4 regions of the Ancylobacter sp. FA202 genome follow, and region 1 is predicted to be linked to each of the others. Evidence: riboswitches for the same ligand, from Rfam matches in the RefSeq annotation. Region 1 holds a riboswitch; each other region holds the start of a gene.
The links. A riboswitch is a leader RNA that binds a small molecule or an ion and turns the genes downstream of it on or off. The one in region 1 is predicted to bind thiamine pyrophosphate.
Positions count from the first base shown of each region.

Region 2: it holds a riboswitch for thiamine pyrophosphate, as region 1 does, so the genes downstream of both, thiD (bifunctional hydroxymethylpyrimidine kinase/phosphomethylpyrimidine kinase) here and thiO (glycine oxidase ThiO) in region 1, are expected to answer to the same signal.
Region 3: it holds a riboswitch for thiamine pyrophosphate, as region 1 does, so the genes downstream of both, A3M1_RS0115045 (ABC transporter substrate-binding protein) here and thiO (glycine oxidase ThiO) in region 1, are expected to answer to the same signal.
Region 4: it holds a riboswitch for thiamine pyrophosphate, as region 1 does, so the genes downstream of both, thiC (phosphomethylpyrimidine synthase ThiC) here and thiO (glycine oxidase ThiO) in region 1, are expected to answer to the same signal.

Region 1 covers NZ_KB904818.1:428,985-432,917, forward strand. The annotation lists gene A3M1_RS0101935 (thiamine phosphate synthase) at 1-183, opposite strand, end outside; gene A3M1_RS0101940 (thiazole synthase) at 202-1,020, opposite strand; gene thiS (sulfur carrier protein ThiS) at 1,034-1,231, opposite strand; gene thiO (glycine oxidase ThiO) at 1,209-2,243, opposite strand; TPP riboswitch at 2,295-2,415, opposite strand; gene A3M1_RS0101955 (MHYT domain-containing protein) at 2,491-3,933, opposite strand, start outside.
Region 2 covers NZ_KB904818.1:4,977,651-4,981,583, forward strand. The annotation lists gene A3M1_RS0123170 (MFS transporter) at 1-976, opposite strand, end outside; gene thiD (bifunctional hydroxymethylpyrimidine kinase/phosphomethylpyrimidine kinase) at 1,049-1,855, opposite strand; TPP riboswitch at 1,914-2,044, opposite strand; gene A3M1_RS0123180 (Lrp/AsnC ligand binding domain-containing protein) at 2,159-2,395, shown strand; gene A3M1_RS0123185 (DMT family transporter) at 2,400-3,326, opposite strand; gene A3M1_RS0123190 (cytochrome b/b6 domain-containing protein) at 3,394-3,933, opposite strand, start outside.
Region 3 covers NZ_KB904818.1:3,314,156-3,318,088, reverse strand. The annotation lists gene A3M1_RS0115050 (winged helix-turn-helix domain-containing protein) at 1-1,041, shown strand, start outside; TPP riboswitch at 1,248-1,364, shown strand; gene A3M1_RS0115045 (ABC transporter substrate-binding protein) at 1,436-2,386, shown strand; gene clcA (H(+)/Cl(-) exchange transporter ClcA) at 2,509-3,810, shown strand; gene A3M1_RS0115035 (ABC transporter ATP-binding protein/permease) at 3,815-3,933, opposite strand, start outside.
Region 4 covers NZ_KB904818.1:836,963-840,895, forward strand. The annotation lists gene A3M1_RS0103770 (lytic murein transglycosylase) at 1-1,037, opposite strand, end outside; TPP riboswitch at 1,156-1,283, shown strand; gene thiC (phosphomethylpyrimidine synthase ThiC) at 1,380-3,197, shown strand; gene A3M1_RS0103780 (NUDIX hydrolase) at 3,255-3,698, shown strand; gene oxlT (oxalate/formate MFS antiporter) at 3,802-3,933, opposite strand, start outside.

The DNA of each region.
Region 1 (3,933 bases):
ATCATTGACGATCAGCTGGGCGCCGAAGCGGGCGCACACCTCGCGCGCGGTCGCGATCTCGCGGCGCAGCTCGGCCTCGTCCATGTCCTTGGCGCGCAGTTGCACCAGCTTCACCCCCTGCGGCAGCAGGCGCGGCAGCCAGGAGGCGCGGTCGACGATGAGATAGAACGGATCGAGCTTCATCACGCACTCACTGTGAGACTAGGAACCGAGAAGGGCCCGGCCCATGACCGGGGTCGAAGGCGCCGCCATGTCGCGCACCTCCATCGGATCGGCGATCACTGCCTCGCGCCCGGCAGCGATGGCGGCGGCGAAGGCGCGGGCCATGCGGACAGGATCGCCCGCCTTGGCCACCGCCGTGTTCAGCAGCACCGCGTCATAGCCCAGCTCCATCGCCGCCGCCGCATGCGAGGGCAGGCCGACGCCGGCATCCACGACAAGCGGAATGCCGGGGAAATGCGCCCGCATCGAGCGCAGCCCATAGGGATTGTTGAGCCCGCGCCCGGAGCCGATCGGCGCCCCCCAGGGCATCAGCACCTCGCAACCGGCGGAAACCAGCTTTTCCGCCACCACCAGGTCCTCGGTGGTGTAGGGGAACACCTGGAAGCCGTCGCGCGAAAGGATGCGCGCCGCCTCGACCAGGCCGAACACATCAGGCTGCAGCGTGTCATCCTCGCCGATCACCTCCAGCTTCACCCAGGGGGTGCCGAACAGCTCGCGCGCCATTTCCGCCGTGGTCACCGCTTCCTTCACCGTCCGGCAGCCGGCGGTGTTGGGCAGCACCTTGACCCCGAGATCGCGGATCAGCTGCCAGAAGCTCTGGCCGGCCTTCGCCGCCCCCGATTCGCGGCGCAGCGAGACGGTGACGATCTCGGTGCCGCTGGCGCGGATCGCCTCAGCGAGGATCGCCGGCGAGGGATATTGCGCCGTGCCCAGCAGCAGGCGCGAGGTCACATCCGTGCCGTAGAACGTCACCGGGTCGGCCACCGAAGCCGTCGCCTTGTGGGTCATCGCATCCATGAGGACCTCCCTCTCATCCGCCCTGCATCGGGGCGAGAATTTCCACCCGGTCGCCCTCGGCGAGCGGGGTTGCCCCGCGCCGGGCGGCACGGACCATGTCGCCATTCAGCGCCGTCGCCACAATGGCGTCGGCCATTTCAAGCTCGGCCAGCAGGCCTGCCAGCGTGCCGGCAGCGGTGTCGGCCGGCTCACCATTGACGATGATCTTCATCCATCACCTCCGGGAAATACGCCCCGTCAAACGCGACCTCCGCCGCGCGGCGCGCCAGCGCCGGCGCCGCGAGGAAGCCGTGCCGGTAGAGACCGTTGATATAGAGCGTGTTGCCGCGCTTGCGCAGGCGCGGCAGATTGTCGGGAAAGGCCGGGCGCACATCCGCGCCGATCTCGACGATTTCCGCCTCGCCAAAGGCGGGGTGCAGCGCATAGGCCGCGCCGAGCAGCTCCAGCATCGACCGCCCGGTGACGCGGCCGCGCTCGTCATTCTCGATCGAGGTCGCCCCGATCATGAAATGCCCGTCGCCGCGCGGCACGATGTAGACCGGTATGCGCGGGTGCAGCAGCCGGACCGGGCGCTTGAGCGAAATCTCGGTGGAATAGAGCACCAGCATCTCGCCCTTCACGCCGCGCAGGTCGGCCAGCGTGTCGCGCGCCGCCAGCCCGCGGCAGTCGACCACGAGGTCGGCCTCATTGGCCTCACTGCACTGATCGTCCACCTCACTGCACTGATTACCCACCCCTTCAGCTGCGAAGCGGAAGGCAACCTGATACTCCTCGACCAGAAGGCGGGTGAGCGCGGCGAGTGCCTTGCGCGGCTCCAGATGCGCCTCGGTGGGGAAGAACAGCCCCTGGTCGAAGCGCCCTTCGAGGTCCGGCTCCAGCGCGCCAATACGGGCGCCGTCGACCCACTCAAACGCCTCGGTGCGGCGGGAAAACCGTTTAAGATCAGGTAGATCGCGCGGCGGCGCCAGCACCAGCGAGCCCTCATTGGGCACATCAGGCACGCTCGCGCGCCAATAGGCGAGCGATTCATGGCCCAGTTCGGCGATGATCGGCTCGGCGCTCTCGCGCTCGCACCAAGGCGCCAGCATGCCGCCGGCATACCAGGAGCAGCCCTGTCCCGAGCCGGATTTGCGTTCGATCACAGTGACTTCCGCGCCGCGCGCGGCAAAGGCGTGGGCGCAGGTGAGCCCGGCGACGCCGGCGCCGACGATCCGCACCCGCATGGCGTTCGCGCCCTGCCAAGGTGTTGTTTTCTCAGTGGATTCAGTCTGCGTGGAAGTCATGCACTCCCTCCCTCCGCCAGTGTCAACTGGATCAGGTTCAAAGGGTCGCCATGCCGCGCAGAACGCGCCGATGGCCTCTCAGCCTCCTGACGAGGCTCCCCCGGACAGTCTGGATATAATCACTCAGCCGGCGAATGTCACCGTCGCTGGCCCAACATTCCCACCATGCCGAGGGGGTCGCGGGGCCTCAGCCGCGACGGGGCAGCGGCACCACATTGTCGGGCACCGGGCGCGTCGCCAGTACGATAGCACGCCGCAAAGCCTCGCGGCTAAAGGGTTTTCCCAGGCGCGGCATCCCGGCCTTGGCATCGGCGGGAAGCTCGGCATAGCCGGTGCCGAGGATCAGCGGCAGGCCCGGCCAGCGCTGGTCGATCACCGCCGCCATCTGCACGCCGGTCATGTCAGGCATGGCCTGGTCGGTCAGCACGACATCAAAGGCGACGCCGGATTCGAGCAGGTCCAGCGCTTCGCGGGCGGACGAGGCCTCGGTCACCGCGCAGCCGAGATCCTCCAGCATGGCGCCGGTGGCCGACAGTACGAGCGGATCGTCGTCAACAACCAGAACGCGCCGCGCCCCTTCCTCGCCATCCGGTACGCCGCCTTCATCCTCGACCGAGGCCGTGGCAGCCGCCCGCGCCACCTCCGCAACCGGCAGATAGATTGTCGCCGTGGTGCCCAATCCGGGCTTGCTCTCCAGCACCAGCCTTCCATCCGACTGCGCGGCAAGGCCGTGCACCATGGCGAGGCCGAGCCCGGTGCCCTTGCCTACTCCCTTGGTGGTGAAGAACGGTTCGGCGGCGCGCGCCAGCGTCTCCGCGTCCATGCCGCTGCCACTATCGCCAATCGAAAGGCAGAAATAATGGCCGGGCCTCAGCCCGCCGGGTTCCGCCACCGCGTTGGACCCGGGCGCGGGGACGACTTCGTCGCGCGCGGCGATGGTGATCACTCCACCCTCCGGCATCGCGTCCCGCGCGTTCACCGCAAGATTCAACAAGGCAAGTTCAAGCTGGTTGGCATCCACCCGCGCCAAAGGCAATCCGAGCGGAAAACGGGTTTCAATCCGGACACTTGGACCGATCGAGCGGCGCATCATCTCGGCCATGCCGAGCACCAGCTCGGGCACATCGACCGCCGCAGGCTTCAGGTCCTGACGTCGCGCGAAGGCCAGCATGCGCTGGGTGAGCGCGGCACCGCGCTGGGCGGCCTGCATCGCATTGCCGAGCAATGAACGCAGCCGCGCATCCTCCGGCGCGCGCTTGGCGGCGAGCTCGAGATTGCCGAGAACAACGGCGAGGAGATTGTTGAAATCATGCGCGATGCCGCCGGTGAGCTGGCCGACGGCCTCCAGTTTCTGCGCCTGGCGCAGGGCGTCCTCGGTCGCGCGGCGCTCAGTTACGTCGACAAGGCCGCACAGAGTGTTCTTGAGAGTGCCGTCGGCGTCACGTTCCGCAACGGCGGAAAGCACGCAGTCGAGCACGCGCCCGTCCTTGGCGATGAGCCTGTACTCCGCTTCCCGCAATTCGCCGGTGTCGAGCAGGCGCGGCCAATGCTCCTCGGTGCGGCGACGCGCCGAATCGGCGGTCATGAAATCAGTCAATGGCCGCCCTATTACCTCCTCGCGCGCGTAACC
Region 2 (3,933 bases), 4.5 Mb from region 1:
CCGGCGGCGCATGCCGGGCGACGAGTTCCACAGTGCCGAGATAGGTGCAGCCGAAGGTGAAGGCGTGCAGCGGCTGCAGCAGTAGAAGCAGCAGCAGCGGCGGGTCGAGCGCCATCACCCCGAAGCGCAGCACCCCGGCGAGGCCGCCGATCAGCAGCAGCTTTTCCGGCCCCAGCCGCCTCGTCACCCGTGTGCCGTAATGGAACAGCACCACCTCCGCCAGCACGCCGAGCGACCAGAGCAGGCCGATGAGCGTGCTGGACAGGCCCTTGCCCTGCCACATCAGCGAAGCGAAGGCGTAGAGCACGGCATGCGAGCCCTGCACCAGCGCCGCCGCCGCCATGCCGACGAACAGCACCGGCGCGAGACCGGCGAGGACGAAACCGCGGGGACGCGCCGTCTCGTGCGGCGCTGGGCGCACCTCGCGCAGGGTCGCCGCCGCCAGCGCCGCCGCGACGCTCGCCCCGGCGATGAGCCAGATCACCGTATCGGGTGGAACCGCGACGACGAACGCCCCGCCGAGCAGACCGCCGGCCAGCAGGTTTCCGCCGATGAACGCCGCCGATCCCCACAGCCGCACCCGGCCATAGTCGATCAGCCCCTCGCGCCGGCGCGCCACCGCATAGGCGTCGAGCACCGGCAGGCTCGGCTGCCAGAACACGGCGGCAAGGCCCAGCCCGATCAGGATGAAGGTGGCGCTCGGGGCGAAGGCGATGCCGGCAAAGCACAGGGCGGTGGCGGCGGCATAGACGATGAGCGCGGCACGCGGGCGGCCGGTGCGATCGGCCAGCAGGCCGCCCAGCGGCATGGTGACGAGCCGCACCACCTGCGGCACGGCCAGCGCCAGCGCGATCATCGACGCATCGAAGCCGCGCCCTTCCAGCCAGACCGGGAAGAACGGCATGAACACGCCGATGCCGAAGAACAGCCCGGCATAGACGGCGGCGATGGCGTGGCGGGGGGCGATGAGGGGCACGAGGCGGCTCGCAGGAAAGGCCGCCTCGCTTAGCAGGCCGCGCCGCGAGGCGCGAGAGCCATCAACCCGTGCTCACCACCACGCGTGGAAGTGGTGCACCGGCCCATGGCCCTGGCCGATGACGAGTTCTTCCGAGCGCGCCAGCGCCTGGGTCAGATAGTCCTTCGCCGCCGCCACCGCCGCGCGCAGCGGCAGTCCCTTGGCCAGCCCGGCGGTGATGGCGGAGGAGAGCGTGCAGCCGGTGCCATGGGTGTTGCGGGTGACGATGCGCGTCGCGGAAAGTTCCAGGAAGCCGTCTTCGTCCAGCAGAACGTCGATGCTGTCCGGCCCCTCGCCATGCCCGCCCTTGATCAACACCGCGCGCGGCCCCATCGCCAGCAGGAGTTGCGCCTGCGCCCTTACGCTGGCGAGGTCCTGCGCCGGCGCCGAGTCGAGCAGGGCGGCGGCTTCCGGCAGGTTGGGCGTAATCAGCAGCGCCTGAGGCAGCAATTCGCGGCGCAGCGTCTCGATCGCCTCCGGCACCAGCAGCCGGTCGCCCGAGGCCGCGATCATGACAGGATCGAGCACGACCGTCGCCATGCCGTGGCGCTTGAGGCCCGATGCCACCGCAAGGATCGCCTCGGGGCGCGAGAGCATGCCGATCTTCACCGCATTGACCGCGAGATCGGACAGCACGGCGTCGATCTGCGCGGCGATGAAGGCGGCTGGCACGTCGTGAATGCCGGTGACGCCGCGCGTGTTCTGGGCGGTGAGCGCGGTGATGACGCTGGCGCCATAGACGCCGAGCGCGGAAAAGGTCTTGAGATCGGCCTGGATGCCGGCGCCGCCGCCGCTGTCCGAGCCTGCCATCGTCACCGCGATCGGTGTGGAGCCTGCCATGCTACGCCTCCCCTCGCCGCGCGGGAGGCGGAGGCGTCGCGACGGGGAAAGCCGCCCCGAGCGCGCGCGATCCGTTCCCTCCGCCGGCATGACCCGGATCAGGTTCGTGGGTTGGCAGCGTGCCTCGCGGCCCGCCTTCACCTCTCAGCCCGCCGCGCCACCGCGCCTTGGGCACCCCAACGTGATCGTCCTCGCGAGATAGGCGAGGACGCGCGCCCGCGCAAGCGCCCCCCGCACTGGGGGTTGCGCCCTCCCCGCGCTTCTGGTTCCTATCGGCCTCCCGACCCAAGCCGGAAGACCGCGATGGTTCCCTTCTTCATGCAGATCAAATGCCAGCTCGGCCGCGCCTATGAAGTGGCGAACGCCATCGCCGACGCAGAGATCGCCTCCGAGATTTATTCCACCGCTGGCGAGTTCGACCTGCTGGTGAAGTTCTACGTGCCTGAGGGCACGGATATCGGCCATTTCGTCAATGAGAAGGTGCAGCTGTTCCCGGGCATCCAGGACACCCGCACCCTCATCACCTTCAAGGCGTTCTGAGGCGTCAGGGCGCCGGCGCGGCGGGCGGCGTGGTCGCCGCCTCCTCGCGCGTCCGGTCGATGCCGAGCTGGCGCTCGCGCCAGATGACGAACAGCCCGGCGGCGATGACGATGGCGCCGCCCACCAGCACCAGCAGCGGCGGAATCTCGGCGAACAGGATGAAGCCGAGCAGCAGCGACCACAGCATGGCGGAATAGGCGAAGGGCGCCACCACCGAGGCCGGCGCGTAGCGATAGCTCTCGGTCAGCAGGATCTGGCCGACCCCGCCGATGAAGCCGATCGTCAGCAGCAGCACCCCCTCGCGCCCGCTCGGCAGCACCCAGCCCCAGCCGGCGGTGGCAAGGCCGGCAAGCGCCGCCAACGCCTGGAAATAGAACACGATCGACGCCGTCGTCTCGGTCTGGGTGAGACGGCGCACCTGCACCATCGCCCCGGCGGTGAAGGCGGCAGCCATCAGCGCGTACAGCGCGCCGAACATATGGCCGGGCGTGTCAAACGAGCCGTGCATATGCGGCCACAGCATCACCACCACCCCGCCGAGCCCCACCACCACCGCCGCCCAGCGATAGAGCTGCACCCGCTCGCGCAGCAGCAGCGCCGCCAGCATCACGGTGAGCAGCGGCGCGGCGAAGCCGATGGCGGTGGCGTCCGCCAGCGGAATGCGCGCCAGCGCCGCGAAGCTCAGCCCCATGGCGCAGACGCCGATGGTGCCGCGTGCGACATGGCCGAGTGGATTCGCCGTGCGCACCGCCGCGCCGATCTCGCCGCGCCAGGCAAGCAGCGCCAGCAGCGGAAACAGCGCGAAGAACGAGCGCGAGAAGACGATCTCGCCGGTCGGAACGTGATCCGAGACGATACGGACGAGGGCGGACATGATGGTGAAGAGAAACGTCGCGCCGACCTGCAGCGCGATGCCCTTGAGCGCGTTCATGGGGCCGCCATGGAGCACGGTTCACCCGCCCCGGCAAGAGGCTCTCCAGCCGGCCGAAGGTGTTATTTCACGGGAAGGGGTGCCCTCCCGCCAGCGCGATACCGCCGAACACGATGAGCCCCGCGAGGGCGAGGCAGGCGAGCGCCATCCCCACCCCGCCCGGCGTCGCCGGCGCCCGGTCGGCATAGCTGGCCGCCGGCTTGCTGCCGGTGATCATGGCGCGGATCAGGTTGTCGCGGCCGAACAGCGAATAGGCGAGATTGGCCAGCACATGCAGGCCGATCAGCGCCAGCAGGAACGGGTAGAGCCGCTGATGCCAGCCGGAAGCGCTGCGGATCGTCGCGTCGCTCACGACAGGCGTCATCGGGCCATAGACGATGATGTCGTCGCTGGTGAACAGGCCGGTGAGCCCCTGCGCCGCCACGATCGCCAGCAGCGCCAGCACCATCCAGCCGCCCAGCGGGTTGTGGCCGAGGAAATGCGGCGGCCGGCCCTTGAGCAGGCTCATGGCATAGCGCAGCCCGGCCACCGGGCCGCTGACAAAGCCGGCAAAGCGCGCCGTCGAGCCGCCGACCAGCCCCCAGAGCAGGCGAAAAACCACCACCAC
Region 3 (3,933 bases), 2.9 Mb from region 1:
GTGGAGCGGGCGCACCATCACATCCTGTTCGCCCGCAACCCGAGCTACAAGCGCGAGCATCTCACCGCCCTGCTGGAGCGCGACGGCGCGCTGTTCGAGCACTGGACGCATGACGCGGCCATCATCCCCACCGCCTTCTTCCCGCAGTGGAAGCATCGCTTCGCCCGGGCGCGGGAGACGCTGGCGGCGCGCTGGCGCTCCTGGCACGAGAACGGCTTCGAGACCTATGTCGAGCATGTGCTGGAGCGGGTGCGCCGTGAAGGCCCGCTGATGGCGCGGGATTTCGAAACCGAAAAGCGGCCGCCCGGCGGCTGGTGGAACTGGCACCCGGAAAAGACCGCGCTGGAATATCACTGGCGCACCGGCGCGCTGGCCATTGCCGGCCGCGACGGATTCCAGAAGCGCTACGACCTCACCGAGCGCGTCATCCCCGCGCCGCACCGCCTGCCCGAAATGACGGGCGAGGCCTTCATCGACTGGGCCTGCACCTCGGCGCTGGAGCGGCTCGGCTTCGCCACCTCAGGCGAGATCGCCGCGTTCTGGGACCTCGTCACGCCGGAGGAGGCGAAAGTCTGGGTCGCCACCAACCGCGACCGGCTGGAGCCGGTGCTGGTCGAGGGCGTGGAAGGAAAGCCCCGCGCCTCGCATGCCTTCGCCGGCTGCGCCGCCCTTTTCGACTCCCTGCCCGCCCCGCCGGCGCGGCTGCGGGTGCTGAGCCCGTTCGACCCGCTGCTGCGCGACCGCGCCCGGGCGGAAAGGCTGTTCGGCTTCAGCTACCGCATCGAGGTGTTCGTGCCGGCGGAAAAGCGCGTCTATGGCTATTACGTCTTCCCGATTCTGGAAGGCGACCGGATGGTGGGGCGCATCGACATGAAGGCGGACCGCAAGGCCGGCACGCTCGATGTGCGCCGGCTCTGGCTGGAGCCTGGTGTGCGCGCTTCCGCCGGGCGGCTCGACGCGCTCGACACTGAGCTCGCCCGCCTCGGCCGTTTCGCCGGGGTGGAGCGCACGGTCTATCTCGATGGCTGGCGGGGGGAGTGAGGAGGCCGCCCCTTCGCCCCTCGAAAGGTCGCTCATCCCACCTTCAAGTCCCCCGTCCCCGCCCGCTCTCCCTCATCCCCGGGCTTGTCCCGGGGACCCAGACTTTCCACCGCGCCACCGGTCACTGGGTGCCCGGGTCAAACCCGGGCATGAGGGCCGCGCAGATGCCGCCCCATTTGCCCCTGCCCGGCCGCTCTGCTAGCCTCAAACCGTCCGAGGGGTGTCCCGCAGGCCGCAAGGCTGAAGGGGCTGAGATGGCAGCCGCCAGACCCTTTGAACCTGATCCGGGTCATGCCGGCGAAGGGACGGAGCGACGGCGGGGCCCTGCAGGACAGGCGTCCGCGCCGGATTTCCCCCGAAAGCTCGCGCCGGGTCTCCAACTGGGAGGAGATCCATGTTCAAGAACCTTGCCGCCCGCACCGGCGGCCTGCTGCTCGCCCTCACGCTCGGCCTCGCGCCAGCCATGGCGGCCGACAAGCTTACCGTCCTGCTCGACTGGTATGTGAACCCCGACCACGCGCCGCTGATCCTCGCGCAGGAGAAAGGCTTCTTCAAAGCCCGTGACCTCGATGTCGAGCTGGTCGCCCCGGCCGACCCTTCCGCCCCGCCGCGCCTCGTCGCCGCCGGCCAGGCCGATATCGCGGTCAGCTACCAGCCGAGCCTTTATCTCCAGGTGAAGGAAGGCCTGCCGCTGGTGCGCTTCGGCACGCTCATCTCTACCCCGCTCACCGCGCTGGTGGTGCTGAAGGATGGGCCGATCAAGACCATCGCCGACTTGAAGGGCAAGACGGTCGGCTATTCCGTCGCCGGGCTGGAGGACGCGCTGCTCGGCACCATGCTGGCGAGCGTCGGGCTGAAGCCCACCGACGTGACGATGATCAACGTCAATTTCGCCCTCTCCCCCGCGCTGGTGGCCGGCAAGGTCGACGCGGTGATCGGCGCCTACCGCAATTTCGAGCTCACCCAGATCCGGCTGGAGGGCAAGGAGGGCCGCGCCTTCTTCCCCGAGGAGCACGGCGTGCCGGTCTTCGACGAGCTGATCTATGTCGCTCACAAGGACAAGCTCGCCGATCCCCGGCTGAAGCGCTTCCTCGCGGCGGTGGAGGACGCCACCATCTACATCCTCAACCATCCGGACGAAGCATGGGGGCTGTTCATCAAGGCCAACCCGAAGCTCGACGACGAGCTGAACCGCACCGCCTGGACCGACACGCTGCGCCGCTTCGCCCACGCCCCGGCCGGACTGGACGCCGGACGCTATGCCCGCTTCGGCGAATTCATGAAGGGCCACGGCCTGATCGACACGGTCGAGCCGGTCGCGGTCTACGCGCCAACCCTGCCCTAGGCGCCTGCGTCCCGCCGTCATCCCCGGGCCGCGCCCGGGGATGATGTTGCTGATGGAACCTTCCGATCGCCGCCCAGCGATGCTAACCGATGCGGGGGCAGCTGGGATGCAGAGGGGCAGGCATGAGCAATGTGCCGTATCACGCAGTGGCAATCGGGATTGGCGCCATCGTCGGCGTTCTTGGTTCCGCCTTTCATGTCGGCGTCGAAAAGCTCACCGCCGCCTGGCCGGCCTATCTCGACACCGGCCTCGGCCTTGACGGCTTCCCCCTCTACGCCGCCGCCGCGCTGGTCGCCGCCGCGATGACGGTCGTCTCGCTCTGGCTGGTCCGGACCTTCGCCCCCGAGGCAAGCGGTTCCGGCGTGCCGGAGATCGAGGGCGCGATGGAAGGGCTGCGCGAGGTGCGCTGGCATCGCGTGCTGCCGGTGAAGTTCGTCGCCGGCCTGCTGTCACTCTCTTCCGGCATGGTGCTGGGACGCGAGGGGCCGACCATCCATATCGGCGCCTCCGTCGCCAAGGCGGCCTCCGATTTGATGAAATGGTCGGGCGAGGACATGCGCGGCCTGCTCGCCGCCGGCGGCGCGGCCGGCCTCGCCGCCGCCTTCAACGCGCCGCTGGCCGCCGTGCTGTTCGTCATCGAGGAGACGCGCCGGCAGTTCCCCTATTCCTCGCGCACCTATATCGCCGTGGTGCTGGCCTCGATCGCCAGCGCCATCGTCACCGAATATCTCACCGGCAGCCGGCCCTATATGCTGCTGGAAGCCGCGACCATCCCCTATGCCTGGCTGCCGGCCTTCGTGGTGCTCGGCGCCATCCTCGGCGTCTGCGGCTTCGTGTTCAACCGCACGCTGGTCTGGTCGCTCGACCATGTGCGCCGGCTCGGCATGCGCTTTTCCTTCTACATCTTCCCTACCATTGTCGGCCTCACGGTCGGCGTGCTGATGTTCGTGCGGCCGGAGGCGACGCAGGGCGGCGAGTTGCTGGCGGTGCAACTGACGCGGGAGAACCTGCCGCTCGCCATGCTGGCCTTCGTGGTACTGCTGCGCTTCGTCATGACCATGGCGAGCTATTCCACCGGGGTGGCCGGCGGCATCTTCGCGCCGATCCTGGCGCTCGCAACCACGATCGGCCTCTGCTACGGCACGACGCTGGAGCTGTTCTTCACCTTGCCGGACCAGGCGCACACCACCTTCGCCATCGCCGCCATGGGCGGGCTGTTCGCCGCCACTATCGGCGCGCCGCTGGTCGGCATGGTGCTGGTGCTCGAACTCACCAGCGCCTATGCGGTGCTGGTGCCGGTGATGATCTCGGCGATCTTCGCGCACATGGTGTTTCTCGCGCTCGGCGGGCGGCCGATCTACGAGATCCTGCTGGAGCGGACACTGGCGATCGAGGCGGAGGCCCGCGCCGCCGCCTCGCGCTGACCCCTCACGCCGCCACCGGCTCCGGCCCGAGAGCGATCAGCCGCGCCGGTCCCTCGCCCTCGCGTGTCAGCACCAGCTGGCGCTCATGCTGCTCGATCAGGGTCGAGCGGTGGCCGATGGAGA
Region 4 (3,933 bases), 410 kb from region 1:
CCCCGGTTGAACGGCCCCGCCCCGGCGACGCGGGAGGCGAGATAGGCCGCCGAGGTGGCGTAGGTCAGCGAGTTGTTCCACTCGGTGAACACGTCGAAATTCGGGTAGACGAGGAAGGCTGGCCCGGTCCGCCCCATCGGCAGCAGCAGCGAGGCGGGAAGCTGGTCGGCGGGCAGCTGGCCGCCGCCGGCCCGCACCACGCCCATGCGCGCCCATTGCGCGCGGGGAATCTTGATCGACAGGTCCGCCTGGTCCCAGGGCAGGTTAGCCGGCACGCTCACCTCTTCCAGCCAGGGCTGGCCGGCCTTCCAGCCCAGTGCCTTGATGTAGTTGGCCGCCGAGGCCAGCGCGTCGGGCGCCGAGCGGATGAGATCGACCTTTCCATCGCCGTCGAAATCGACGCCGTAGTTCAGATAATGGTCGGGCAGGAACTGGAATTGGCCAAGCTCGCCCGCCCAGGGGCCGCGCATGGTCTGCACGGTCAGGTCGCCCCGGTCGATGATCTTCAGCGCCGCCATCAGCTGGGTGCGGAACATCTCCGCCCGCCGGCAGTCCCAGGCCAGCGAGGCGACCGAGCGAATCGTCTGCTTGTCGCCCATGAAAGCGCCGAAATCGGTCTCCAACCCCCAGAAGGCGACCAGCACCGCGCCCGGCACGCCGAATTGCTGCTCGATCCGGCTGAACAGCTCGGGATTGGCCTGAATCTTCTGGCGCCCCTGCTGGATGCGGTAATTCGCGACCATGCGGTCGGAGAACTGGAAGAAGCTCTGGCCGAACACCTTCTGCCCACGATCGGTGCCGACAATGTCGGGGGCGTAGGTCACGCCGTTGAGCGCGGCCGCGACCGTGCGCGGCGACACGCCTTCCGCCACCGCCTGCTGCTTGAAGCCGGCGAGCCAGGCATCGAAGCCGGCGCCCGTCCGCCCGCAATTGTCCTGGGCGAAGGCCGCAGCAGGCGCGAGCAAACCGAAGGCAAGCGCGCCGGCGATCAACGCGCGGCGGGTCGCAGTGCGGGGCGGAAACGTCGTGCTGGCCATGGGTCCCCCGATATCTCAGGCATCGTTTCGTTGTGATCAGCAATCTACAGGAAATACGGCAGCCGCAGGGTGACGGCTCAGCGCGATTTGACCCGAAGACGACTTTCGTCGAAGATCATGGCGTTCCAAGGGGAGCCCCGCTAGGGGGCTGAGAGAGCGCCGGCCATGCCGCAAGGCAGGGCAACGCGATGACCCTTCGAACCTGATCCGGGTCATGCCGGCGAAGGGATCGGAACCGAATGGCGTCGCCACGCGCGGGCATGCACCCGTGCCTGGCATCGCCATCCTTCCCCAGCGTCACAACACCCGGGTCTCCCCAACCTCTGGTTCTGGAGATCCACCATGCCGACCAAAACTCCCCGCAGCCTTAGCGTCGCCACTGGGCCCATTCCCGGCTCGCGCCGCATCTATGCGGAATGCCCGGCGCGCGGCTTTCGGGTGCCGTTCCGAGAAATCCTGCTGCACCCCTCCGCAAACGAGCCCAACCTCGCGGTCTATGACGCTTCCGGCCCCTATACCGACGCGGACGCCACCATCGACATCACGGCGGGCCTCGCGCGCCCGCGTGACGCCTGGGTGCGCGCGCGTGGTGATATAGAGGTCTATGACGGGCGCGCGGTGAAGCCGGAGGACAATGGCCATGTCCCGGCCGACAAGCTGGTGGCCCCCTTCCCGCTGCGCCACCGCCCGCTGCGGGCAAAGTCCGGCGCGGTGACGCAGATGGCCTATGCCCGCGCCGGCATCGTCACGGCGGAGATGGAATATGTCGCCCTGCGCGAGAACGGCCTGCGCGAGCGGATGCGTGACCTCATCCGCGACGGCGAGGATTTCGGCGCCGCCATTCCCGATGTGGTGACGCCGGAATTCGTGCGCGACGAGGTGGCGCGCGGGCGCGCCGTCATCCCCGCCAACATCAACCATGGCGAATTGGAGCCGATGGCGATCGGCCGCAATTTCCTGGTCAAGATCAACGCCAATATCGGCAATTCCGCCGTCACCTCCTCGGTCGCCGACGAGGTGGACAAGATGGTGTGGGCGATCCGCTGGGGCGCCGATACGGTGATGGACCTCTCGACCGGGCGCAACATCCACAATATCCGCGACTGGATCGTGCGGAACTCACCCGTGCCGATCGGCACCGTGCCGATCTACCAGGCGCTGGAGAAGGTCGGCGGCATTGCCGAGGATCTCAGCTGGGAGGTGTTTCGCGATACGCTGATCGAGCAGGCCGAGCAGGGCGTCGACTATTTCACCATCCATGCCGGGGTGCGCCTGCCCCATGTGCCGCTGACCGCGAATCGGGTGACGGGCATCGTCTCGCGCGGCGGCTCGATCATGGCGAAGTGGTGCCTCGCCCATCACCGCGAGAGTTTCCTTTACGAGCGATTCGCCGAGATCTGCGAGATCATGCGCACCTATGACGTCACCTTCTCGCTCGGCGACGGGCTGCGCCCCGGCTCCATCGCCGACGCCAATGACGCGGCGCAGTTCGCCGAGCTGGAGACGCTGGGCGAGCTGACGCAGATCGCCTGGAAGCACGACTGCCAGGTCATCATCGAGGGCCCCGGCCATGTGCCCATGCACAAGATCAAGGCCAACATGGACAAGCAGCTCGCCACCTGCGGCGAGGCGCCGTTCTACACGCTCGGGCCGCTGACCACCGACATCGCTCCCGGCTATGACCACATCACCAGCGCCATCGGCGCGGCGATGATCGGCTGGTTCGGCACCGCCATGCTCTGCTACGTCACGCCGAAGGAGCATCTGGGCCTGCCCAACCGCGACGACGTGAAAACCGGCGTCATCACCTACAAGATCGCCGCCCACGCCGCCGATCTCGCCAAGGGCCACCCGCTGGCGCGCGCCTGGGACGACGCGCTCTCGCGGGCGCGCTTCGAGTTCCGCTGGCAGGACCAGTTCAGCCTCGCCCTCGACCCCGATACCGCCATGGCCTTCCATGACGAGACGCTGCCGAAGGAGGCGCACAAGCTGGCGCATTTCTGCTCCATGTGCGGGCCGAAATTCTGCTCGATGAAGATCAGCCACGAGATCCGGGACACCGCCCGGCAGGCGGAAGCGGAACAGGGCATGGAGGACATGGCCGAACGCTTCCGCGCCGGCGGCGGCCAGATCTATCGCGACGCGACGGCGGCGGAGTAGGTTTTTCCCGCGCGGCCGGGCCTCTCCGGCCGCGCGCCCTTCAGGAGTATCGCCGCGATGACCTTGCCGCCTCCGGTCCGCCCCGTCGCCGCCGTTCTCGCCCTTGTGGCGCGGGGGGAGGAGATGCTGCTGGTGCGCCGCGCCAATCCGCCCGACCAGGGGCTCTGGGGTTTTCCCGGCGGCCGCATCGAGCCGGGCGAGACCCATCTCGACGCAGCTTTGCGCGAGCTTCACGAGGAAACCGGCATCCATGCCGACATGCCCCGCCTGCTCACCGTGCTTGATTTCATCGAACACGGCCCCGACGGCGCCCTGGCCCATCATTTCGCGATGATCGCCGTGCTGTGCCGCTGGCGCGCGGGCGAGGCGGTGGCCGCCGACGACGCGCTGGAGGCGCGCTGGTTCGACCGTTTGGCCCTCGCCGGGCTCGGCCCCCGCGCCAGCCTCAAGGTTGGGTATCTCGCCGACCTCGCCCTCGCCTTGCCGGGCGAGATCGGCTGAACGGCGCATCGCGCCGCGCAAACGAAAAGGGGGCCCGCAAGGGCCCCCCGTCGAGACGTTGAATTGGCAGGACCGACCGGCGGCCGCGCGGGCCGCCGATGGATCAGGCATGCGCCGTGGCGGTGCTGGTCTTGTCCACCGCCGGCGGCATGGCGGCCGAACGGGCCACATGCGCCTTGAGCGTGCGCGGCAGGACCGCGATCGCCAGGAAGGCCGCGAACAGGTCCATGCCGGC